2 regions of the Pseudazoarcus sp. NS34 genome follow, and region 2 is predicted to be linked to the other one. Evidence: riboswitches for the same ligand, from Rfam matches in the RefSeq annotation. Region 2 holds a riboswitch; the other holds the start of a gene.

Region 1 (6,461 bases), 290 kb from region 2:
ACTGCGCGCCGACGCGGGGCTGTAAGACAAGGGCAGCAAACCGCCGCCCAGCTATAATCCGCAGCACCAAGCCGGGCCGCGTCGAGGCGACTCCTCGCGCGGCCCGCCAACGTTTCAGACACTGGCTCCATCATGCTCACCCACGCCCTGTTCTTCGTTCTCGGTCTCGTCACGCTGGTGGTCGGAGCAGAACTGCTCGTCCGCGGCGCCTCGAAGTTCGCGCTGTCCTTTGGCGTCTCGCCGCTGGTGGTCGGCCTCACCGTAGTGGCCTTCGGCACCAGCACGCCGGAACTCGCCGTATCGGTGGGCGCCTCGCTCGGCGGCAACCCGGATCTGGCCATTGGCAACGTGGTGGGCAGCAACATTGCCAACATCTTGCTGATTCTCGGCATCTCGGCGCTGATCACTCCCTTGCTGGTCAATGAGCAGATCATCCGCCAGGAGATCCCGATCATGATCGGCGCCTCCGTGCTGTTCGTGGTGATGGCGCTCGATGGCAGCGTGTCGCGACTGGAAGCCGGCGCGCTGTTCGCGCTGGTCGTGGGCTACTCGGTGTTCCTGATCCGCCAATCGCGCAGCGCCTCTCGCGGGTTTTCCGATGAGTACGCGTCAGAAATGCCGGGGGACTCGAAATGGGACCGCCACTGGAGCGCACAGCTCGGCCTGATCGTGGTTGGCCTGGGTGGATTGGTGCTCGGCTCGGAATGGCTGGTCGGCGCTGCCGTGGCGGTCGCCCAGGCCTTTGGCGTGAGTGACCTGGTGATCGGCCTGACGGTGGTCGCCATCGGCACCTCAATGCCGGAAGTGGCCACCTCCATCGTCGCGGCACTGCGCGGCGAGCGCGACATCGCCGTCGGCAACGTGGTGGGCTCCAACGTGTTCAACATCTTCGCGGTCATCGGCGCCACCGGCCTGATCAACGCTGGCGGCATTCCGGTGCCGGAAGCGGCACGCGCCTTCGACCTGTGGGTGATGCTGGCCGTCGCGCTGGCCTGCGTGCCGATCATGCTTACCGGCAGCGAGATCTCGCGCTGGGAGGGTGGCGTGTTCCTGGGCTATTACGCCGCCTACACGGCCTGGCTGGTGCTCTCGGCGCAGAGTCACCCCATCGTGCCAGCCTTTTCAACGGCCATGCTGGGCTACGTCATGCCGCTGACTGTGATCGCGTTGATCATCAGCCTGATGCGCCACCAGAACCGCAACGCCGGCTGACCGCAGCCCCGCGGTCAGGTATACTCCGTCCCGTTTCCGAGGAGCGCTGCAAGGCGTCGGGTTCCCACCCGGCCCCAGGCTCGGAAGCCGCCACACGGCGGCATCGCCACAACTGCGCTCGCCTTTCCAACCTTGCCGGGTTGGAACAGGGCGAGCACACAGACTCGCCTTCCGCCCGGCCCATGCAGGAGCAAAGCATGAACGCTGTGGCTGACATCAAGGATTGCGTCGTTGCCGACCTGTCGCTGGCCGACTGGGGACGCAAGGAAATCCGCATCGCCGAAACCGAAATGCCGGGCCTGATGGCCATCCGCGAGGAGTTTTCCGCCTCGCAGCCGCTCAAGGGCGCGCGCATTACGGGTTCCCTGCACATGACCATCCAGACTGCGGTGCTGATCGAGACGCTGACCGCGCTCGGCGCCGAAGTGCGCTGGGCCTCGTGCAACATCTTCTCGACGCAGGATCACGCCGCGGCCGCCATCGCCGCCACCGGCGTGCCGGTGTTCGCCGTCAAGGGCGAGACGCTGGCCGACTACTGGGACTACACCCACCGCATCTTCGAATGGTCGGACGGCGGCTACTCGAACATGATCCTCGACGATGGCGGCGACGCCACGCTGCTGCTGCACCTGGGCGCACGGGCCGAGACCGATGCCTCGGTGCTGGGCAAGCCGACTTCCGAGGAAGAGCGCGAGCTGTTCGCCGCGATCAAGGCCCGGCTTGGCGCCGACTCGAAGTGGTATTCGACGCGCCTGGAGAAGATCCGCGGCGTTACCGAAGAAACCACCACCGGCGTGCATCGCCTGTACCAGATGCACCAGCGCGGCGAGCTGCGCTTCCCGGCCATCAACGTCAATGATTCGGTCACCAAGAGCAAGTTCGACAACCTCTACGGCTGCCGCGAATCGCTGGTCGACGGCATCAAGCGCGCCACCGACGTGATGATCGCCGGCAAGATCGCCGTGGTCGCCGGTTACGGCGACGTCGGCAAGGGCTCGGCGCAGGCGCTGCGCGCGCTGTCGGCCCAGGTGTGGGTCACCGAGATCGACCCGATCTGCGCGCTGCAGGCAGCGATGGAAGGCTATCGCGTGGTCACGATGGATTACGCCTGCGAACACGCCGACATCTTCGTCACCGCCACCGGCAACTATCACGTCATCACGCATGACCACATGGCGCGCATGAAGGACCAGGCCATCGTGTGCAACATCGGTCACTTCGACAACGAGATCGACGTCGCGGCGCTGGACGCCTACGAGTGGGACGAGATCAAGCCGCAGGTCGATCATGTGATCTTCCCCGATGGCAAACGCATCATCCTGCTGGCCAAGGGCCGCCTGGTGAACCTCGGCTGCGGCACCGGTCACCCGAGCTACGTGATGAGCTCGTCGTTCGCCAACCAGACCATCGCGCAGATCGAGCTGTTCAACCATCCGGAGCGCTACCCGGCCGGCGTGCATACGCTGCCCAAGCATCTGGACGAGAAGGTCGCGCGTCTGCAACTGAAGACGCTCAACGCCCAGCTGAGCAAACTGTCCGACGAGCAGGCGGCCTACATCGGCGTCCCGCAGGAAGGGCCGTACAAACCCGACCACTACCGCTACTGATGCATTGCGCCCCGGTCCGCCGGGGCGCCCGCGAGGACACTCCATGCCCCTGGCCACGGTGCGCAACACCCGCCCCGAAGACATCGAACCGCTGATCGCGCTGCAGCGCCACGTCTACCCCGACATTCCGGCGTGGTCGGCCGAGCAGATGCGCCACCAGCTCGACATCTTCCCGCACGGCCAACTGATCGCCGAAGTGGACGGCCAGCTGGCCGGCTGTGCCAGTTCGCTGGTCATCACCTGGGACGACTGGGGCGAGCATCACACCTGGGACGACATCACCGCCAGCGGCAGCTTCGATAGCCACAACCCGATGGGCCGCACGCTGTATGGCGCCGAAGTGTTCGTCAATACCGATCTGCGCGGCAGCGGCATAGGCCATGCGCTGTACGAGGGTCGGCGGCGCATCTGCCGCGAAATGAACCTCAAGCGCATCATTGCCTGTGGCCGTATGCCCGGCTATCACCGCTTTGCCGACCGCATGACCGCCGAGGAGTACGCCAAGCGCGTAATCTGGGGCGACATCAGCGATCCCGTGCTGGGCTTTCAGCTGCACGAAGGCTTCAGCTACTGCGGCACCGTGCACGGCTACCTGCCGCAAGACACCGAATCGCTCGGCAACGCCTCACTGATCGTGTGGCTCAACCCGGACTACGATCCGGGCGCACCAACCCGCATCCCCGAGGAGGACAACCGATGATCGTACGCATCGCTGCGGTGCAGTATCTGCTGCGCCAGATCCACGACTGGTCCGGTTTCGAGAACCAGGTCCGCTTCGTCATGCAGGCCGCAGGCGATTACCGTCCGCACTTCGTGCTGCTGCCGGAGATCTTCACCACCCAGCTGCTGTCCTTCATGGACACCCGCGACATGCCCGAAGCCGTGCGCAACATGCACGACTACACCAGCCGCTACATCGATCTGATGCGCGAACTGGCGGCCGAGTGGCGCGTCTTCCTCATCGGCGGCAGCCACCCGACGCTGCGTGACGGCCAGCTCTACAACACCGCGTATCTGTTCACGCCCGAAGGCGAAGTGCACGAGCAGGACAAGATTCACCGCACACGCTGGGAACGCGAGATGTGGGACACCGCCGCCGGTGACCAACTGCGGCTGTTCGAAACGCCTTACGGCAAGATCGCCATCCTGATCTGCTACGACATCGAGTTCCCCGAGCTCTCGCGCATGGTGTGCGAGGCCGGTGCCGACATCCTGTTCGTGCCGTCGTGCACCGACGACCGTCAGGGCTTCCTGCGCGTGCGCTACTGCTGCCACGCGCGCGCCATCGAGAACCAGGTGTATGTCGCCATGACCAGCACCGTCGGCAACCTGCCGGTGCAGGGGCTGGGCGTGCACTACGGCCAGGCCAGCATCATCACGCCGTCGGATTTCCCGTTCGCGCGCGACGGCATCGCCGCCGAAGGCACGGCCAACGTCGAACAGATCGTGATCGCCGATGTGAGCATCGACAACCTCACGCACAACCGCGTCAACGGCACGACCATTCCGCTGTATGACAAGCGCAATGACGTGTACGACAACCCGGTTGAGGTCGTCGGAATCCGCTGATCCGAAGCGAGTGACGCAACCGTGTCCATGAACTCCTTCCACGCCCGCAAGCAGCGGGCCGCCCCAGCCCGGCGTGCCGAGCACACGCCGGTCGACCATGGCGGCCTGCTGCGCGCCGACGCACTGCTGGTCGAGCGCGGGCTGGCCAGTTCGCGCACCCGCGCGCAGGCCGCCATCGCCGCCGGGCGCGTGATGGCCGACGGCATTCCCGTCACCAAGCCTGCGCACCTGTTGTTACCCGAGTCACGCATTGTTGTCGCGCCGGACGAAGCCGAGCGCTTTGTCTCACGCGGCGGGCTGAAGCTGGCCGGCGCGCTGGCGCACAGCGGGCTCGACGTTTCCGGGCGTGTCTGCCTGGATGTCGGCCAGTCCACCGGTGGTTTCAGCGACTGCCTGCTGCAGGCCGGCGCCGCACAGGTGGTCGGCGTCGACGTCGGCCACAGCCAGCTCGACCCCGGGCTCGCGCAGGACACACGCTGCGTCACGCTCGAAGGCCTCAACGCGCGCGAACTCGACGCCGCGCAACTCGGCGCGCATCATCCGCAGGGCGGTTTCGATGTGATCGTGTGTGATGCGAGCTTCATTTCGCTGGCTTTGCTGATGCCGCGCTGGCCCGCCCTGCTGGCACCGCAGGGCGAGATCCTTGCGTTGGTCAAACCGCAATTCGAAGTCGGCCCGAAAGGGCTGGGCAAAGGCGGCATCGTGCGCGACGTTGCGCTCTACGCCGAAGTCGAAGCCCGTCTGCGCAAGACGGCCGCGGAATGCGCTCTGGCCGTGCGCGACTGGTTCGATTCACCGCTCGCCGGAGGCGACGGCAACCACGAATTCTTCCTCTGGATGCACCATGCAAAACACTGAGCTTTCCGTCGAATTCTTCCCGCCGCAGACGCCTGAGGGCGCTGAAAAGCTGCGCGGCGTGCACCAGCGACTGGCCGCAGCGCTGTCACCGCAGTTCTTCTCGGTAACCTACGGTGCCGGTGGTTCGACGCGCGAACGCACCTTCAACACCGTCCGCGAGATCGCCACCACCGGCTCGGAAGCCGCACCGCATCTGTCGTGCATCGGATCCAGCCGCGCCGAGCTGCGCAGCATCCTCGACGAGTACGCCGTCTCAGGCATCCGCCGCATCGTCGCATTGCGCGGCGACCTGCCCTCCGGCACCGGCGCCAGTGGCGAATTCCGTTACGCCAACGAGCTGGTCGAGTTCATCCGCGCCGAAACCGGCGACCGCTTCATCCTGGAAGTGGCCGCCTACCCTGAATGGCACCCGCAGGCCAAGAGCCCGCGCGATGATCTGCTGGCCTTCAAGCGCAAGGTCGACGCCGGCGCCGATTCGGCGATAACGCAGTATTTCTACAACATCGACGCCTACATCCACTTCGTCGAGCAGGCGCAGGCGCTGGGTGTGGCCATCCCGATCGTGCCGGGCATCATGCCGATCAGCAGCTTCTCCAAGCTGGCCCGCTTCTCCGACATGTGCGGCGCCGAAATCCCGCGCTGGATGCGCCGCAAGTTCGAAGCCTTCGGCGACGACAGCGAATCCGTACGCGCCTTCGGTCTTGATGTGGTCACGGACCTGTGCGAACGCCTGATCGAGGAAGGCGCACCGGGGCTGCATTTCTATGCGATGAACCAGGACGGGCCGACGATCGAGATCTGCCGGAGGCTGGGGCTGACGGCCGCTACGTCAAGCCAGTCCTGACTGGTAGGCCTGGCCTCGGCCAGGCCTACCGTAGTCGCTGATTCATGGCTCGACCGGCCGGGATTTCGGCCCGGCGGGCGACCTTCTTTCTTGTAGTGCAACAAGAAAGAAGGCAAAGAAGTGCACCCTCCTCACCGCCCCTTCGGGGTCCCTTCGCTACGCGCACTCCCGGCGGCCGGCCTTGCGAACTCGCTTCGCTCAAACAGCAAGGCCGGAAGGCCCCGCCGTGAGCACTCTTCGCTCAGCGGCTCAGAAGGGATGGAAAACCATCCGCAGCGTCATGCCCTTGTAGGTCAGGTAAGCGCCGAAGGCGCGCACCTGACATCGGCTTCGACACGATCTCGAACGCCCAACTCCAGCACGTCCGGCAC
Region 2 (6,461 bases):
AGGCCGGCCTCGATCACGCTCCACTTGGACGAGTCGATCATGATCGGCACGCGCGAGATATCCGGCTCGGACGCGACGAGCTTGAGGAAGCGTTCCATCGCGGCCAGCGAATCGAGCATGGCCTCGTCCATGTTGATGTCGATGACCTGTGCGCCGTTCTCGACCTGCTGGCGGGCCACGGCCAGCGCGTCGTCGAAACGGCCTTCGAGGATCATGCGTGCGAAGGCGCGTGAGCCGGTGACGTTGGTGCGCTCGCCGACGTTGACGAACATGGTGTCGCCGCCGACGTTGAACGGCTCCAGGCCCGACAGGCGCAGCTTCTTCTCGATCTGCGGAATGCGGCGCGGCGCGAGCCCGGCGACCGCCTCGGCAATCGCCGCGATGTGCTCCGGTGTGGTGCCACAGCAGCCGCCGACGATGTTGAGCAGGCCGGATTCGGCCCATTCGCGGATCGCGGTCGAGAGCTCTTCGGGCGTTTCGTCGTAGCCGGTGGGCGACAGCGGATTGGGCAGGCCGGCGTTGGGGTGGGCCGAAACATGGGTATCGCAGATGCGCGACAGCTCATCGACGTACTGGCGCAGTTCCTTGGCGCCCAGCGCACAGTTCAGGCCGAACGAGATCGGACGCGCGTGTGACAGCGAATTCCAGAACGCCTCGGCGGTCTGGCCCGACAGCGTGCGGCCGGAGGCGTCGGTGATGGTGCCGGAGATCATCACCGGCAGGCGCTGGCCCAGGTCGCCGAACAGCTTCTCGACGGCGAACACCGCAACCTTGGCGTTGAGCGTGTCGAACACCGTCTCGATCAGGATCAGGTCGGCGCCGCCTTCCATCAGCGCCTTGGCCGAGTCGTAGTAATCGTCGAGCAGGGCGTCGAAGCTGACGTTGCGGAAACCGGGGTCATTGACGTCGGGCGAGATCGACAGCGTGCGCGAGGTCGGCCCGATCACGCCGGCGACAAAGCGCGGCTTGGCCGGGTTCTTCGCCGTGTACTCATCGGCGATCTCGCGGGCGATGCGGGTGCCCTCGACGTTGATTTCCCAGGCGAGGTCTTCCAGCCCGTACTCGGCCTGCGACACGCGCGTGGCGTTGAAGGTGTTGGTCTCGATGATGTCAGCGCCGGCATCGAGGTAGCCGCGATGGATCTCGGCGATGACCTCGGGCCGTGTGATCACGAGCAGGTCGTTGTTGCCCTTGAGGTCGCGCGGATGCGCCATGAAGCGCTCGGTCACGCCTTCGCCCCGGTACTCGCGCTCGGACAGCTTGTACTGCTGGATCATCGTGCCCGTGCCACCGTCGAGCACGAGAATGCGCTCGGCGAGCAGGGACAGGAGTTCTTCGGTGCGATCGGCTTGCATGCGTTACCTCGGGCGTTGCGTCGGCCGGATGGCGCGCTGCAAATGAAAACGGCGCCACAAATCCGGCAGGGATTTGCGAGCGCCGTTGTTCGGTTGCTGAGCCTGGCCCGGCGACGTGATCGTCAGCGTCGGGTCGCAGCGCTCCTCAGCAAGCCGGGGATTTTACCGGGACGCGGGCAGGCATGCAAAACGCTGATTTACCAGCCGTAGTGGCTGAACCAGCCGAAGCGGCCCGAGCCGACACCAATGCTGCCGTAGGGCGATACGCGCCCGCCCGACCCGAAACCCATGCCGATGCCGTAACCGAAGCGCGGTCCGAACCAGCTGTGATCACCGTCGTAGCTTGGATAGACGTAGCTGTAGCTGGTGCGGTCGACCTTGCCGTCGATGAAATGCACGTTGAAGTAGGTCGCCAGCACGCCGGCCCAATGGTTGGGCACATTCCAGTCCCACACCTCTTCGTTCAGGCGCGGAAAGCGCTCGATGCTGCGATGCGCGCCCAGCGTGCGGCGCACTTCGTCCACGGTCATGCCGGGCTTCACGCGGCCGTGGTTACGCTGCTCAAGCGCGTCGTACTGTTCGACGATGCGGCCGCTGGCATCCACCGTGTACATCCAGCTGGTTTCGCCCATGGGCTGGGTCGAATACTCCAGCGTGCGGGTGCCGTCGGGGTTGTTCCATACCTGCTTGGGTTCGCCGCGCGTGGAGATCAAAGCGGCTTCGGTGTCGAAACGGGTCTGGAAGCTTGCGCAGCCGCCCAGTCCGACCAGAGCCACCAGCACCAGCAGCCAAAGCGATAGTCTTGATTTCATGGTGTGCCTCATTTGGCCCGCAGGGCCTTGAATTGATATGGCGTCGCGCTGCTCAAGGCGACAGTCGCGCGCGCGACCATTCGCCCTTTTCGTCCAGCGTCCACGCAAAACGGTCGTGCAGCCGCGACGAGCGCCCCTGCCAGAACTCCCAGTAGTCCGGCACCAGCCGGTAGCCGCCCCAGTGCGGCGGGCGCGGCGGCTTGAGGCCGAACTTCAGCCCATATTCGGCGGCCCGCGCGACGATCACGCCGCGATCGGTAATCGCCTCGCTCTGGTGTGACGCCCAGGCGCCGATACGGTGAGTCAGCGGGCGGCTCTCGAAATAGGCGTCGGATTCTTCTGCCGACACTTTCTCTACCTTGCCTTCGATGCGCACGACGCGTTCGAGTTCAACCCAGTGGAACTGCAGCGCGGCAATCGGGTTGGCTGTCAGTTCGCGGCCCTTGCGGCTGTTGTAGTTGGTGTACCAGACGATGCCGCGATGATCGAAACCCTTGATCAGCACAATGCGCGTAGACGGCCGGCCGTTCTCGCCAACGGTGGCCACCGTCATGGCGTTGGGCTCGGGCACGTTGCGTTTCATGGCTTCGGCAAACCAGTCCTCGAACTGCACGAACGGATCTGCCAGCGCTTCATGGTCTTCGAGGCTGCCCTGCTCGTAGCTCTTGCGCAGGTCGGAAAGCGGTGGGGTACTCATGGTGGGCTCCAGATGCGATGACCCTTCGACCAGGCATCGCTTACAGCGTTTCAGCACACCGAATGATACGGCAGCGCATCAATCGCAGCTTGCTCCGGGGGCCGCGAACAGGAAGAATCGCGCCCTTGGAGTCTTTACCGACTCGTCCCGGGCAATTCCGGTCGATCTGCGTATCGGCCCGCCCGGCGGCGGAGAAATCCGCCCGCATACGGCCCGCTTCGGCGGGAATTAAACCCCGGCGCATCCCGCACCGGAGTGGCTGGAACGGACCCTGTCCGATCCAACAACGGGAGAATTCCATGTACCAAAAATCTGCCTCGCGCAGAGGCTTCATGCTGTCCGCCATCGCGCTTGCCGCGTTCGCCACCTTTGGCTCCGCCTCGGCTACGGCGGCCGCTCCCAAGAAGCTCATCATCACCGCCATTCCGGACGACGGCGACGCCGACCGCATGCGCGAGAACTTCGGCGCGCTCGCGAAGTACCTGGGCGAGAAGGCCGGCATCGAAGTCGAATACATGCACGTCGAGAACTACGCCGCCAGCGTCACGGCGCTGGCCACCGGCCGCGCGCACGTCGCCTGGCTGGGTGCGGTCACCACCGCCCAGGCGCGCATGCAGATGGGCGACGGCATCACCATTCTGGGTTGCCGTGACATCGACAAGGGCTTTGTCAGCTACTTTATCGCCAACCCGTCGATCGGTCTCGCGCCGGTGAAGGATCTCGGCGAGCTTGCCGCAGCGGCCGAGGGCAAGAGCTGGAGCTTCACCTTCGGCAGCAAGAGCAGCACCTCGGGCCACATGATGCCGCGCAAGTACTTCCTCGATCAGGCCGAAGTGGCGCCCGAGAAGGTGTTCCGCACGGTGGCCTATTCGGGCAGCCACGACGTGGTGATGCAGATGGTGGCCGACGACACGCATCAGGTTGGCGCGCTCAACTACGCCTCGTGGGACAAGGCCAGCGATGCGCTGAAGGCCAAGGCCCCGATCGTCTACAAGACGCCGCCCTACACCAACTACGCACTGACCGCCCGCGCCGATCTCGGCCCGGAACTGCTCGGCAAACTGCGCAGCGCGCTGCTCGAGCTCGACGCCAAGGACCCGAATGGCGCCAAAGTGCTGAAGTACCTGAAGGCCGGCAAGTTCATCGAAGCCGACATCTCCGAGTGGCAGGGCTACGTTGATCTGCTGCAGTCGGGCATCGACATCGGCGGCTGAGAGCAGCTGCAGGGTCTCCCGTAGGGCGGATTAGCGAAGCGTAATCCGCCGGATGAATAGCCAATGCGGCGCAATGCGCTGCGCTTATTGCGCCCTACGAGACCTGCGCGACACAACCCTTCGGGATACGTCGTCATGACCTCCGATTTTCCCGTCCGCCTCACGGACGCTTCCGTCGCCTACGCTGGCAAAACCGTGCTCGACGGCGTCACGCTGGATATCTCGGCGGGTGAGCGCGTGGCCGTCATCGGGCCGTCGGGGGCGGGCAAGACCACGCTGTTTCGACTTGTCGCCGGGCTGGTGAAGCCGGTGCAAGGCGAGGCGCTCACGCTCGGGCGCGACACGCGCGTACTCACCGGCCGCAGCCTGGATGCGCTGCGCCGCGAGCTGGGCTTTCTGCAGCAACAGGACAACCTGATCCCGCAACTGCGCGTGGTGCACAACGTGCTGATGGGCCGGCTTGGCCATTGGTGGCTGCCACGCGCTTTGCTGTCGCTGCTGTGGCCTCAGCAGATCGACCGCGCCGTGGCCGCATTGCAGCGCGTGGAACTGGCTGACCGTCTGTGGTCACTGCCGGACGAACTCTCCGGCGGGCAGCAGCAGCGCGTCGCCGTGGCGCGCCTGATCGTGCAGCGGCCCAAGCTGGTGCTGGCCGACGAGCCGGTCAGCGCGCTCGACCTGCGCCTGGGCCGCGAGATCATCGGCCTGCTCACGGAGCTGGCCACGCGCGACGGCGTGACACTGCTGGTGAACCTGCACACGCTGGACCTGCTGCAGGGCAACTTCGACCGCGTCATCGCGTTGCGCGAGGGCAAGCTTTTCTGGCAGGGCCGGCCGGATGAACTGACCCAGCAGTTGCTGCGCGAGCTGTATGGCGCCGAGTATCGCGCGCTGCATCTGGACGAGATCGCGCTGCCGGCATGAACGCTGCCGCCCTTCCTGTGCAGCACGGCAAGCGGCCGTGGGGCCACTTTGTCGCCATCGTCGCGTTGCTGCTTGCCGTGGTGGCCGCCTTCGCGGCTGCCGACTGGGACTTGGCCGCGCTGACCGATGCCGAGCGTCGTGCCGCTGCCGCCGGGCGCATGGGCGCCTGGCTGGCGGCCTTTCTGTCGCCCGATCTGTCGGCGGAGTTTCTCGCCCACAGTTGGGAGCTGACGCTGCAGACCTTGTCGGCTGCCATTCTCGGCACCGCGCTGGCAGTGGTGCTGGCCTGGCCGCTGGCCATGGGGGCGAGCCGCGCCGTATGCGTGGGTGAAGAGCGCGCCCACGGCCGCTTCATGCGCCACTTTCCGCTGCGCTCACCGGTCGCCCTGCTGTGCTCGCTGTGCCGGCTGATCCAGGACGTGTTGCGCGCGGTGCCGGACTTCGTGTGGGCCATCATTCTGGTCGCCATGATCGGGCTCGGGCCGCTCACCGGCGCGCTGGCGCTGGCGCTGAACATCACCGGCATCCTCGCCAAGGTCTACAGCGAACTGTGGGACAGCGTGCCCGAAGACCGCTACGCGCAGGTGCGCGGGCTGGGCGGCGGGCGCATTGCGACCTTCCTCTACGGCATCCGCCCGCTGGCTTCGCGCAACGTGCTGTCGTTTACGCTGATGCGCGCTGAGTGCGCGATCCGCAATGCAGCGGTAATCGGCGCGGTTGGCGGCGGCGGACTGGGCGCCGAGATCTGGTACCAGATCCGCTTCGGCGCATGGGACAAGGTCGGCACGCTGATCCTGTTCACGCTGCTGCTCACGCTCACCGCAGACCTTGCCAGCAACTACATTCGCCGCCAGTTGCGCGGCGACCCGAATCGCGCTGCTGCGCCGGTATCGTGCGCAGTGGCTGGGCCGGTGGACGACGGCATGGCCATCCGTGCGCCGCGCGCGGCCTGGTGGGCGGCCGGCTTTGCCGCGCTGGTCGCAGCCTGGTCCCTATGGTTCATGGGCTGGGGCAACCGCGGCGGACAGGACGGCGCGCCGCGCAATCACCTCGAACCCGCGCTGGAGCTGTTCACCGGGCAGGCCTGGGAGAATCTGCGCTTCTTCGAGCGTCTGCTCTCGCCGGTGCTGCAGCTGGAGTTCGTGTGGCGGGTGGTGCAGTCGGCTGCGATTCCGCTCGCGATTGCGGTGGTCGGCACACTGCTTGGTGTGGCCGGCGCCATTGTGCTGACGCGCTGGCATTCGGCGAGCTTCCAGTTGCACTCCGCCCGTTTCACCGGCGAGACGCCAGCCGCGTGGTTGCGCGCAATCCGGGCGCTGCAGCTTGCCGCAGCCCGCGCGCTGGCAATGGTTGCGCGTGGCGTGCCGGAAGTGATGTGGGCCTTTCTGCTGATCGCCTTCTTCGGGCCGGGCCTGGTGGCCGGCACGCTGGCGATTGCGCTGCACACCCTGGGTGTACT

The links. A riboswitch is a leader RNA that binds a small molecule or an ion and turns the genes downstream of it on or off. The one in region 2 is predicted to bind S-adenosylhomocysteine.
Region 1: another riboswitch for S-adenosylhomocysteine. It lies ahead of ahcY (adenosylhomocysteinase); the one in region 2 lies ahead of metH (methionine synthase).

Annotation. Positions count from the first base shown of each region.
Region 1 covers NZ_BAAKIZ010000001.1:487,371-493,831, forward strand. The annotation lists gene metK (methionine adenosyltransferase) at 1-25, shown strand, start outside; gene AC6H0N_RS02405 (calcium/sodium antiporter) at 133-1,212, shown strand; S-adenosyl-L-homocysteine riboswitch at 1,245-1,339, shown strand; gene ahcY (adenosylhomocysteinase) at 1,410-2,819, shown strand; gene AC6H0N_RS02415 (GNAT family N-acetyltransferase) at 2,863-3,519, shown strand; gene AC6H0N_RS02420 (carbon-nitrogen hydrolase family protein) at 3,516-4,388, shown strand; gene AC6H0N_RS02425 (TlyA family RNA methyltransferase) at 4,416-5,246, shown strand; gene metF (methylenetetrahydrofolate reductase [NAD(P)H]) at 5,233-6,090, shown strand.
Region 2 covers NZ_BAAKIZ010000001.1:772,823-779,283, reverse strand. The annotation lists gene metH (methionine synthase) at 1-1,355, opposite strand, end outside; S-adenosyl-L-homocysteine riboswitch at 1,426-1,508, opposite strand; gene AC6H0N_RS03710 (hypothetical protein) at 1,553-2,167, opposite strand; gene pdxH (pyridoxamine 5'-phosphate oxidase) at 2,220-2,864, opposite strand; gene phnD (phosphate/phosphite/phosphonate ABC transporter substrate-binding protein) at 3,164-4,078, shown strand; gene AC6H0N_RS03695 (phosphonate ABC transporter ATP-binding protein) at 4,214-5,002, shown strand; gene AC6H0N_RS03690 (PhnE/PtxC family ABC transporter permease) at 4,999-6,461, shown strand, end outside.